DNA from 3 places in the Thalassobacillus sp. B23F22_16 genome. Region 1 is predicted to be linked to each of the others. Evidence: riboswitches for the same ligand, from Rfam matches in the RefSeq annotation. Region 1 holds a riboswitch; each other region holds the start of a gene.
What was found. A riboswitch is a leader RNA that binds a small molecule or an ion and turns the genes downstream of it on or off. The one in region 1 is predicted to bind S-adenosylmethionine.

Region 1 (4,216 bases):
GCACGTGGGCTGGTGATAAAATTATCCAGCGTAAAGCCATTAATTTAAATATTGCAGTTGCAAAAGAAGATCAATTGTTCGTACCAGTCATTAAGGATGCTGATGACAAGAGCATCAAGGGGATTGCGAAAGACATTACTGACCTTGCTATGAAAGCAAGAAATGGTAAGTTGACTTCTGCAGATATGGAAGGAGGCACCTTTACGGTCAATAATACCGGATCTTTTGGCTCTGTGCAGTCCATGGGTGTCATCAACCACCCACAGGCAGCAATCTTACAGGTGGAATCCATTGTGAAAAAGCCTGTTATCAAAGATGGGATGTTCGCTGCAAGAGATATGGTGAATCTATGTTTATCATTAGATCATCGTGTGCTTGATGGCTTGGTTGCCGGTAATTTCCTTGCGCGTGTTAAAGATATACTGGAAAAGGTAACGAAAGATAATACACCAATTTATTAATAAGAAAAACTCCCGTGTACCTAAGATGGTTACGGGAGTTTTTTATTATATCTAACCAATTTTGAAAAGGTCTCTCTCTATGCTTTTGTCTTATAGGAAGTGATATGAGATTGCAGGGTTTTATCTGTTCCAAACATAAAATGCTTTTCCATATTTGGGGAATAAGTGGAATTGACGGCCACTCTCCCTACAGTTTCTGCGACTTCACGCAGCATACTTGGAGATGCCCCGCAGCATAACCCTAAGTAATTGACTCCAATATCATGGGCTTCCTTTGCCCAGGCAGCAAGTTCATACCGGTTGCAATAAAGCGGGTCCAGCGATGTTGGAAAGGTAGTCTCGGTCGGCAGGGTACAAGAGCATCCCCCATCGGGTAAATTGAAAAAGGTAGGGTGTTCTTCCGTTGTTCTATATGGTATGGGTAGTGCACCTACATAACCCTCAACATTTGCACGAATTTTTTCCATAAAAGGCTGCATCGTAGCTGGTCCACGGAAACAATTCATTCCTACTACCAAAGCTCCATGTTTCTTCAATAACTGACAGCCTTCCTCTACGGTATATCCATCCCGTAATACATTCTCCCCCATTAATCCAAACGTAATGACAGCAGGGAGGCCTTGTCTTTTTATTTCTTCTAAAGCAATCTTTGCTTCCTCGTAATAATAGAAGGTTTCACCATTGACAAAGTCTACCCCTTCTTCTTTGCACCAGCGAACCATTTCAGCAAAAATAGCACGCACGTCTTCTTTTGAAGAAGGGTCGTCGGGATTGAAAAGATTAGTATTTGAAATGTTACCAGCCACTAATGCTTCTTCTTCCGGATGTTCTTTTGCTACTTCTTTGGCCAGCCTAATAGCCTGGCGGTTCAATGGCTCTAATAAATCTTCCTTGCCGATAATCCGCATTTTTTCCCGGTGGGCATTGTAAGTGAATGCTAAAACGACGTCCGAACCTGCCAGCATATAATCGCGATAAGTCTGTTTAAGGGCTTGTGGATTATCCAAGGCGACTTCCGGAACGAATGAACCAGCTTGAAGGTATCCGCGACGCTCTAATTCAAATAGGTATCCTTCCCCGCAAATAACCGGCCCTTCCTGCAATCGTTGTTCTAAACTTCTTTTTGTCATCCAATCATCCTCTCAGGTGTATTTTCTTCTTTTACAAAAAACTTCCCTCTTTTGATAAGAAGAGGGAAGTTATGTATCCAGTCCTCTCTTATCTTTCAGAAAATGGTTTCTGTAGGAATTAGCACCTTTTCAAGCAGCTGCCTGAATGGTTGCCGGGCATCATCGGGCCTAGTCCCTCCGCCACTCTTGATAAGAGTTGCTATGCAATTGTCCTGTATTATAAGTGGGTGTAATCAGAAATGTCAACTGTATTTTCAGAGAATTTTGTATAGAAAGCAATTAGCAATTACTGATTGATTGAAAGCAACTGGAAATATTGATACTATTATCTAAGAAGATAATCTTGTTATAAAGGGGATATACGCATGGATTTCAATATTTATATGAACGATGTCGTCAACCAGGCTCGTAACGAAATCACCCAGGCTGGCTATAAAGAACTTACTACACCAGACGAAGTGGATGAAGCATTGAATCAAAAAGGAACTACATTGGTGATGATTAACTCTGTATGCGGGTGTGCAGGTGGTGTAGCACGTCCTGCAGCAGCACATTCTATCCATTATGATAAACGGCCAGACCACCTGGTCACCGTATTTGCAGGGCAGGACAAAGAAGCGACGGAACGTGCTCGCCAGCACTTCGTCGGCTACCCGCCTTCTTCACCTTCTTTTGCTTTTTTGAAGGACGGAGAAATCGTTACAATGGTCGAGCGTCATGATATCGAAGGATTTGAACCAATGGAAGTCATTGGAAAGCTCCAAAACATATTTGAAGAGCATTGTGAAGAAATATAAGATTTAAAGTGAAAAAATCCGGTTCAAGGTTAGTGCCTTGTAACCGGATTTTTTTGCGTTGAGAAGGACATTTCCATATATCTCAGTTGTGATTGTGTTTAAACCACAAAACCGAAGGGAGATGTTTGTGAGTGGCACACCTTGTCTAAAAGCCGTCATAATCGTTACAATTTTCTTAAGAGATAAATAATTAGGTTAGGGTTACAAGGAATAGGGAAACATCTTCTTTACGTAAGTGAAGCGAAGGGATGTGATGGTAGTGGAAGCCATTAGTAAGAACTTTTTCTTGTTTTTATCGAATAACCGGCTGCTGGATAAATTAGCGAAAAAGTGGGGGCCAAAATTCGGAGCTGATAAAATAGTCGGCGGAGAAACCTTTGACCAGGCCGTACCCTTGATTAAGCAATTGAATCAGCAAGGTCTTCAAGTGACCGTTGACCATTTAGGAGAATTTGTAAATTCCGAAGCAGAATCGAGAAAGCGTTCACAAGAATGTATAGAAACCATTCGTACGATCGCTGAACATCAGTTAGGTTCTGAAGTTTCGTTAAAACTTACCTCCCTTGGACTCGACATCAATGAAGAACTTGTTATCGAAAACATGGAGCAAATCCTTGATACAGCCGAGAAGCACGGGGTAGTTGTCACCATAGATATGGAAGACTCATCGCGATGCGAACGTACCCTGGATATTTATAAACGATTAAAAACAACCTATCACAACCTTGGTACAGTCATTCAATCTTATTTGTACCGCTCTGATTGTGATATAGATGATCTCGATGAATATGATCCTTATTTGAGATTAGTAAAAGGGGCATATAAAGAATCTGGAAAAGTTGCTTTTCCGGATAAAGAAAAGGTAGATGCCAATTTGAAGCATCTGATTAAGAAAAATTTATTGAATGGCAATTATACAGCTATCGCCAGCCATGATGATCAAATCATCAATTACACGAAAGAGCTGGCAGCAGAACATCAGATACCAACCGATCAATTTGAATTCCAAATGTTATATGGGATGAGGAATCAGACACAACTTGACCTTGCTAAGGAGGGCTATACCGTACGAGTATACTTGCCTTATGGAGATGATTGGTATGGTTATTTTATGAGAAGGATGGCTGAACGACCAGCGAATATCGCCTTTGCTATTAAAGGTGTTTTCAGTAAATAAATGATAAATAAATTTCTTGAAAGGGGTTTTATAAATGGTAACAGCTTATCGTCATGAACCATTCACAGATTTTACGATTGAGGAGAATAAGCAGGCATTTGAAGCTGCATTGAAACAAGTGAAAGATGAACTAGGGAAAGACTATGACCTTGTGGTGAATGGAGAGCGTATTCACACGGAAGAAAAAATTGTTTCTACGAACCCTGCTGATACAAAGCAGGTGGTAGGAAATGTTTCAAAAGCCAATCAGGAGACTGCTGAGAAAGCAATTCAATCAGCAGCAGAAGCATTCAAGAGCTGGAAAAAGTGGGATGCTGCATCCAGGGCTGAGATTCTATTCCGTGCTGCTAACATCGTGCGCAAGCGTAAGCATGAATTTTCTGCTTACCTTGTCTATGAAGTAGGTAAACCATGGAAGGAAGCCGATGCGGATACGGCAGAAGCGATTGATTTCCTCGAATATTACGGTCGTCAAATGCTGGAACTAAAAGATGGAAAGCCTGTCAATAGTCGTGATGGGGAGCATAACCGTTATGTTTATACGCCGATTGGTGTAAGTGTAGTTATTCCGCCATGGAACTTAGCTTTTGCAATTATGGCTGGTACTACAATCGCCCCTATTGTTACAGGTAATACGGTGGTAATGAAGCC
Region 2 (4,216 bases), on a different contig from region 1:
TCGACGTCCTCATTGGTCGGATGAAGGATAGATCCAGATACAAGCGGTCCGTCTTCTCCTTTCGTCACCTGTGTACCTTGGTGATGGAAGTCAATCATATAGTCTGGCATATACTTTGCAAGTACATTCTCATGCAGGGCTTTTGTTTCCGGCTGCTCACGGTCAACGTGATCCCGGTTAAGATCTACTCCATTTGCGTTATAACGCGTATGTGTCCCTGAGACATAGTCGTCCAGTGAGAAGTTTACATCGCCTTCTGCTCCATCGACATTGAGACGAGGAGCAATCAATACATTTACATTATCTAAGATTTGTTGAACTTCATTGCTGTCTGTGCTTAAGTATTGAACCATTTTCAAAGCAGCTTCCGTTGTCAATGTTTCGTTTCCATGCTGCTGTGTCAAAAATAAGATTGTCGGATTATCTTCATTTTCCCCAAACTTAGCAAGGTATAAATCACGATCTTTTACAGACTGTCCATATACTTCTAACGTCAAGTTTTCGGACTTTTGATCGACCCTTTCAAGGAGTTTGACCATTTCACTATACGAATGCAAACGCTCGTTCTTGATCGTTTCATTACCATTGTAATTCGGGCCGTTCGCACTTACAGAGTCTACTGTACCAAAAGCAAGACCTGAACTTAACAACACACCAGATAAAGCGATATTTAATGCTTTTCTTTTCATAACCATGCATCCTTTCGTCATTTTATTCGGGTTCTCTTTGAGCTTTCTAGACAGTTTTAGAGGAATCCTGTCAAAAAAACGCAACTCAGGAAAAACGCCCTAACAGAAGGATACATACGTCCTATGCTTATTCTTCATCTATTCCAAAAGTTTCATTCGCTGGTTCAAACCTTATTGCGAGATACAAAAAAACAGACCTTTTTTTGAGGTCTGTTTCATTACTTGTTGCTGTTTTCATAATTGTGTTCGTTCTGAACGTCTCCATTTTTCTTATGAATGACAGCTTTGGTGCCTTTATTTTCAGCAATTTCTTTTGCACGATCAATCGCTTCATCTTTGTTGTCAAACACCTGGTCAGGCTTTTTGGCTCCTTTAGCCTGGACTGCCCAACCGTCATCATGGGCGACAACATGTTCTCCACGGTCCAATAATTCCGGCCGGTTGTCATATTGTTTATCTTCCCGTTCCTTCAATTCCTTATCATCGACATCTTTCATTTCATTTATTTCTTTTTGTGATGCATTGTCGTACCATTCTTTCGCCTGACTTGTAGCGATTGGGATTGCACGGTTTTCATCATAGCCTTCATCTAACATAGCATTTGCTATATCAATCGCTTTATTCCTGACGGCGCTATTTAAATTCTTCAGAGAGCTTGGATAATCATTCTTATCCCAAGGCATTACGTCACCTCCTGAATCGTTTGTTTAATATGTTCCGCATAAATGAACATATTAAACATCTTCTGCCTGTTTTAGGCAGGTATAGGTTGCCCAGTCAATATAAATACTAGCTATGTACCACAAAAAAAGGAGTGTTTCTAATGGGAATTTTAACAGGCGATCCTAAAGAACAGCCTCTCCATTATGGGGAAGTGTTCGGAATGTGGTCCTATTTAGCCGTGGCTAAAGGAAATTACACACGTTACCAGACGTTTATGAACCATACAGGAGATAAAGAATTGATGAAGTTGCTTGAAGAGTTAATTGAGGGAATCAAGCATGAATCAGAAAGTATTGAAGAGATTCTGAAAACGAACGGGATAGCATTACCTCCTTCCGCTCCAGAAAGATCCAATGCTACGTTAGAGGATATCCCGGTTGGCGCACGTTTCAACGATCCGGAAATCAGCGCGCAGGTTTCCGCAGATTTATCACTGGGAATGGTTGCCTGCAGCCAGGTCATCGGACAGTGTACGCGTGAAGACGTTGCGATGATGTTCGGGCAGTTCCATATGAACAAAACCCAGGCTGCCGCTAAAGCGCTTCGTCTGAATAAAGAGAAGGGCTGGCTGGTAACACCTCCCCTGCATACAAAAGTACCTGAACCAGTTTAACCCCTGGACCAGACCATCAATACATGGTCTGGTTTTTTCTTTTAAAATATAGCTATGTTAAAAGTCATGTTAAAATTTTATTGGCAATGGGAAAGTTTTTATGAAAAAGTGATTGCATCATTAGCAAAATTCCTGTATGTTGGTAATTAACTCATTTCAATTGAATATTCACAATTCTTATGAAGAGAAGCTGAGGGAACTGGACCGATGAAGCTTCAGCAACCTGCCATTATGGTGAGGTGCTACATCCAGCAAATGGTATGATCCATTTGAAAAATAAGAAGAAGTGGCTAATTGACGGTAAAATCAGCTCTTCTTCTGAAGGGCTGATTTTTTATTTTACAATAAAGGAGACGGAATGATGGGCACTTATCACCTTGATACAACACTCGCACAAACAGGAAACCGAAGTGAAACAGCAACAGGAGCAGTTAATCCTCCTGTGTATTTCTCTACAGCATATCGGCATGAAGGGATCGGAAAATCAAGCGGGTATGATTATTCGCGAACAGGCAATCCGACGCGTGATTTGTTGGAGCAGACAATCGCTGATCTGGAATCCGGCGCAGGAGGTGTGGCTTTTAGTTCAGGAATGGCTGCCATCCAGGCTACTTTTTCGATTTTTGAACCGGGGGATGAGTTCATTGTAACGAAGGATGTTTATGGTGGCTCCTATCGTATTTTCGAAACTCATTTCAAAAAGTTCGGCCTCAACTTTCACTATTTGAATAGCTCTGACCCAGCAGATTTTGAACAGGTCATTACAAATAGAACGAAAGGACTGTTCATTGAATCTCCAACAAACCCTTTGATGAAACAAATCGATATCACGGCACTGGCTAAGGTTGCTGAAAAGAACAAAATTTTATTAATCGTGGATAATACATTCTACACGCCATACCTCCAGCGTCCGCTTGAGCAGGGAGCGGATATCGTTCTCCATAGCGGGACTAAATATTTGGGCGGACATAATGATGTACTTGCCGGATTAGTAGTAGCTCGTGATGGCAAGCTTTTAGAAGAACTTCGCTTGGAACAAAATTCATCAGGAGCGGTATTATCTCCGTTTGACAGCTGGTTATTGATGCGAGGGATGAAGACGTTAGGGTTGAGAATGCGACAGCATGAAGAAAATGCCAAACAGCTGGTCAAGTTCCTGGAACAAAGTCCTTTTATTGCTGACGTTTTATATCCTAGCAAAGGCGGTATGGTTTCCTTTCGTGTTCAGGATGAAACAGCCGTCCCACATCTACTCGAACAACTGAAACTGATTACATTTGCAGAGAGCCTGGGAGGAACAGAAACGTTCATCACCTATCCAGCTACCCAGACGCATTATGATATACCAGAAGAGATTCGCAGCAGCTATGGAGTTTGTAACAGGCTCCTTCGCATGTCCGTAGGAATCGAAAATGTTGAGGATTTAACTCAGGATCTACAGCAGGCATTAGAAAACTCGCACCAGCATGTCTGATTTTTCCCCTTGGAAATGCCCCCTTACCCTAAGAGCGTAAGGGGGCTATTTTCACCAGATAAATAAAGCGAGAGTAGTGGATACCATCAGCCCAATGATGACAGGGAAGAAGTTTTTGCGAACAAGTTCCATAACAGAAACCCCGCAAAAACCAGCTACAGCTACCAGCGATGACCAGGCGATCAAAGTTCCGCCGCCAACCCAAATGGATCCCATCTGTCCAATAGCTGCCAGGGTAGCAGGATCAATATTCCCTGAAGCAAGTGCACCAGATAATGCCCCTGTCAATGGCAGACCGGAAAAACCAGACCCATCCAAACCAGTGATCATACCGATAATCAGAATACCAAAGGCAGACAGCACCATATTTTCCGGGATTACATTTTGACCTGCCTGCACGAGATCGAACAAAAATGCTGGACTGGCCTCTTCTCCCAGTGACAGAATGCTTCCGGCGAAATCTCCACTTCCCAGGAAGAAAAAGCCGGCAATCGGGATGACAGGTCCCATCGCTTTAAAAGCAAATACAAAACCTTCTGTAATGTGCTCGGAAATACGATCCAGTGCCTTCCCTTTTCCAAAAGCAAGCGTCGCAAAAGATAATAATAATACAGCAACACCGCCGATGAACGCCGCTCCGTCTCCTCCTTCAAAACCACCCATTCTTCCACTGCTGAATTTCGTGTATGCCATATATAACATAACCAGCAGCATGGA
Region 3 (4,216 bases), on a different contig from region 1:
TCTCCGAAGGATTTGAATAAATCCGCTCGAATTTTATAATATTCCGCTTCGGGCATACCGGTTTCAGCGAAATTTTCCGGATATACCTTCATTACTTCTTCATTAAAGGTTTCTGTCAATTCATAACGATGATCTACTATTTTTTCTCCGATATATCTGAATTCCTTCTCCATCAAATTACTCCTTTAAGTTTGACTTATAGTTGAAGAAGACGCTAACAATCAATCCTTTATATAATACCAAATAATTGGAGATATACAAGTAAAGGATAAACAGCACAGCAAATGGATGTAATCGATTTCAATTACTGCTTGACAATAGATAAAAGCAATTATACGATAAATGAAGAGAAACTAGTAGAGGTCGTTGTTTGACCTTGTTATTTTTTTGTCTATTTGTGCAATCGATTGCACATTAACGATATAATTTAACGACAACAGGTTAGGAGCAGTCTATTATGAGCAGAAAATGGTGGAAAGAAGCAGTAGCATATCAAGTATATCCGCGAAGTTTTATGGATTCAAATGGAGATGGCATCGGCGACATACAGGGTGTTATTTCCAAGCTGGATTATCTGATGGATCTTGGAATAGATGTGATTTGGATTTGTCCGATTTACAGCTCGCCGAATGATGATAATGGTTATGATATCAGTGATTATAAAGGTATCATGGAGGAGTTTGGAACAATGGCTGATTTCGATCAGCTGTTGAGAGAGGTTCATAAGCGTGGTATGCGACTGATCATGGATCTTGTCATCAACCATACTTCTGATGAGCATCCGTGGTTTATCGAATCCCGCTCTTCCAAAGACAATCCATTTCGGGACTATTATATTTGGCATCCTGGAAAAGACGGCAAGGAGCCGAACAACTGGGAATCAATTTTTGGCGGGTCAGCATGGGAGTTTGATGCGAAGACCAAGGAGTATTACATGCATGTGTTTTCCCGGAAGCAACCCGATTTGAATTGGGAGAATCCGGAAGTGCGTGAAAATCTTTATGAAATGGTCAATTGGTGGCTCGATAAAGGGATTGACGGATTCCGAATCGATGCGATTTCCCATATTAAAAAGATCCCGGGCTTCCCAGATCTCCCTAACCCGGAAAACAAGAAGTTTGTCCCTTCCTTCGAAGGTCATATGAACCGTGAAGGCATTCAGATTTTTCTGGAAGAATTGAAAGAAAAGACATTTGACAATTACGACATTATGACTGTTGGTGAAGCTAACGGTGTTAAAGTCGAGCAAGCCGATAAATGGGTCGGGGAGGAAAACGGCAAGTTCAATATGATCTTCCAATTCGAGCATCTTGACCTCTGGGGTAAAAATACCGATGGCGGACTTGATATCCACTCCTTGAAAGAAATTTTAACCAAATGGCAGAAGGGGCTGGAAGGCAGGGGGTGGAATGCTTTATTCCTGGAAAACCATGACCAGCCGAGATCTGTTTCGACCTGGGGAAATGATAAGGAATTTCTGGATAAGTCGGCAAAATGTCTGGCGACCATGTACTTTTTGATGCAGGGAACGCCGTTCATTTACCAGGGGCAGGAGATCGGGATGACCAATACTAAGTTTGATTCCATCGAGGACTATAATGATGTAGCCATTAAAAATATGTACTTCAACGAATTAGAAGAGGGGAAATCTCACGAAGAGATCATGGAGGTCATTTGGAAAAACGGCCGCGACAATTCAAGGACGCCGATGCAATGGAACGATACCAGGAATGCCGGTTTTACAACTGGGACGCCGTGGTTGAAGCTTAATCCGAATTATGCAGAAATCAATGTACAAAAAGGGATAGAGGATCCAAACTCCATTTACCATTACTACAAACAGCTGATTGATTTGAGAAAAGGGAGTGACGTTCTTATCTATGGCAGCTATGACCTTGTATTAGAAGACCACGATAGTATTTATGCTTATACTCGCGCGTTGGAGGATGAGGTTGTATTGGTTGTCACGAATCTTTTTGAAGAAGATGCTGATTTTGAGCTGCCGGCAAACTTACAGAATAAAGAGGCAGAGCTTTTGCTCAGCAACTATGAGATTGATTCAGAGGAAAATTTAAAATCTGTTAAATTCAAGCCTTATGAGGCTCGAGTTTATAAATTTAAATAATAACAAGAAATGCACCTGTCAACGATCGATTGGTGCATTTCTTTAATTGGCGATGGGGAGGATGGAAAAATCAAGTTATTGCATCTAGCTTCTTTCTATTGTAAAGTGTGAAAATAGTGCATGAGCAAACCATAATTAAATCGAGATCTTATCAAGAGAAGCAGAGGGACTGGTCCGATGAAGCTTCAGCAACCTCCTGGATAGGAAGGTGCTAATTCCAGCAAGTCATGGTACTTGGCAGATAAGCAGGAAAATAACCAGTAACTTCTTGCGTCTGCAAGAAGTTTTTTTCATGGTCAAAATTACAACAGGAATGGGCATAATAAAAGTGGAGGTTTTTTATATGCAAAGTGAAAAAATAACAGGGAATCCGTTCGCGCTGATTCCGTTTGGTATGTTCATTTTATTATTTATCGGATCTGGTCTTATTACAGGTGATTTCTATCAGATGCCGGTCATTGTGGCGGTGTTCGTTGCTATATTTGCCGCCTTGTTTATGAACCGCAAAGAAACATTCCAAACGAAAGTAATGCAGCTTGCGGAAGGGGGCGGGCATCCGAACATCATTCTGATGGTCATCATCTTCTTATTAGCAGGCGCGTTTGCTTCTGTAGCGGAAGGAATGGGAGCGGTTGACTCGACGGTGAATTTGGGTCTTACCATACTTCCGCAAAGCCTGCTTGTCGTTGGGTTGTTCGTGATTGGCTGTTTCATTTCAATTTCCATGGGGACTTCGGTTGGGACAATTGTGGCGCTGGCTCCAATTGGACTGGGAGTTGCTGAACAGACAGGTGTCCCGGTGGCGTTAGTAATGGGTGCTATAATCAGCGGTGCGATGTTCGGGGACAACCTGTCGATCATTTCTGATACGACAATTGCTGCTGTTCGGACACAAGGGACAAAAATGAAAGACAAGTTTAAAGCGAACTTTTTTATTGTTTTACCCGCTGCCGTAATAACTGCTGTCATTTTCGGTGTGTTAAGTGCCGATGCAGCAGGTTCTATTGAGGAAAGCCACCCATTCAACTTCGTCAAAGTACTGCCATACCTTGGAGTACTTGGATTTGCTATCGCTGGTGTCAATGTGATTTTTGTGTTGATTGGCGGTATCATTTTTGCTGGAGTTGTCGGCCTGGCACTTGGAGAATTTTCCATAATGGACTTTGTGACGTTGATCAGTGAAGGTTTTACTGGTATGCAGGAACTGACGATGCTCGTCATCTTGCTTGGCGGATTGGTTGAACTGATTCGGAGAAATGGCGGTATTGAATTTTTGCTGGAAAGGATCACGAATCGAATCCATAGCAATAAAGGTGGGGAATCAGGGATTGCTGGTCTGGTCTCAGCAGTGAATCTCGCGACAGCGAATAATACGATTTCCATTATTACGGCCGGGCCGCTTGCCAAACAAATTTCTGAACGGTTTGCTATTGATAACCGGAGGTCGGCAAGCCTGCTTGATATCTTTTCAAGCGCGGTACAGGGCTTAATTCCTTATGGAGCTCAAATCCTTGCAGCTGCCGGGGTAGCAAAGATTTCACCGGTGGAAATCGTCCCTTACAGTTTTTATCCGATACTGCTTGCTTTGTCTGGCCTACTGGCCATTGTTTTCCGATTTCCGAAGTTTACCAGGACACCAACTGAAAAAAGGGAAGAAGTAGAGATCAGAACATAAGGTTCCGCGGAGAGCGGAACCTTTTTTTAATAAAACACTACCTACGTGTAAGCCAGGTTTTCTAAGGAAATTGGATAATATTGAAAACTTTTGGCTATGTCATTCGTACATATAGAAAGGTGGAAAACCAACAGCAAATGAAAAGAATATACAGTAACGTGGGAATAATGAGGATGCTGATATGGACAGAGAAGTGATGGTCGTTCTAATTAGCTTACCTATTGTCTCATAACAAGACTTCAATTCTCTCTTTTTTTAAAAACTGTCTCTCTTTCGGAAAAATTTGTCTCTCTTATTTTCAAAAATGTCTAATATAATTGGTGCGGTTTCACTCATATAACATGACATGGCTCAATTATCATGGTTTTGTCTCTTATATTTACAAATCCTGCAATGGCCAAAAGAGGAAGCGCATT

Region 2: it holds a riboswitch for S-adenosylmethionine, as region 1 does, so the genes downstream of both, ACGTNI_RS05980 (methionine biosynthesis PLP-dependent protein) here and ACGTNI_RS04730 (homocysteine S-methyltransferase family protein) in region 1, are expected to answer to the same signal.
Region 3: it holds a riboswitch for S-adenosylmethionine, as region 1 does, so the genes downstream of both, ACGTNI_RS12545 (Na+/H+ antiporter NhaC family protein) here and ACGTNI_RS04730 (homocysteine S-methyltransferase family protein) in region 1, are expected to answer to the same signal.

The regions. Positions count from the first base shown of each region.
Region 1 covers NZ_JBIEKD010000003.1:172,767-176,982, reverse strand. The annotation lists gene ACGTNI_RS04735 (dihydrolipoamide acetyltransferase family protein) at 1-461, shown strand, start outside; gene ACGTNI_RS04730 (homocysteine S-methyltransferase family protein) at 539-1,591, opposite strand; SAM riboswitch class I at 1,677-1,787, opposite strand; gene ACGTNI_RS04725 (BrxA/BrxB family bacilliredoxin) at 1,951-2,388, shown strand; gene ACGTNI_RS04720 (proline dehydrogenase family protein) at 2,648-3,565, shown strand; gene pruA (L-glutamate gamma-semialdehyde dehydrogenase) at 3,600-4,216, shown strand, end outside.
Region 2 covers NZ_JBIEKD010000005.1:55,335-59,550, reverse strand. The annotation lists gene ACGTNI_RS05995 (M14 family metallopeptidase) at 1-689, opposite strand, end outside; gene ACGTNI_RS05990 (DUF2188 domain-containing protein) at 908-1,372, opposite strand; gene ACGTNI_RS05985 (DUF3231 family protein) at 1,513-2,025, shown strand; SAM riboswitch class I at 2,200-2,308, shown strand; gene ACGTNI_RS05980 (methionine biosynthesis PLP-dependent protein) at 2,387-3,499, shown strand; gene ACGTNI_RS05975 (hypothetical protein) at 3,551-4,216, opposite strand, start outside.
Region 3 covers NZ_JBIEKD010000015.1:7,425-11,640, reverse strand. The annotation lists gene ACGTNI_RS12555 (STAS domain-containing protein) at 1-173, opposite strand, end outside; gene ACGTNI_RS12550 (glycoside hydrolase family 13 protein) at 458-2,125, shown strand; SAM riboswitch class I at 2,271-2,373, shown strand; gene ACGTNI_RS12545 (Na+/H+ antiporter NhaC family protein) at 2,469-3,800, shown strand.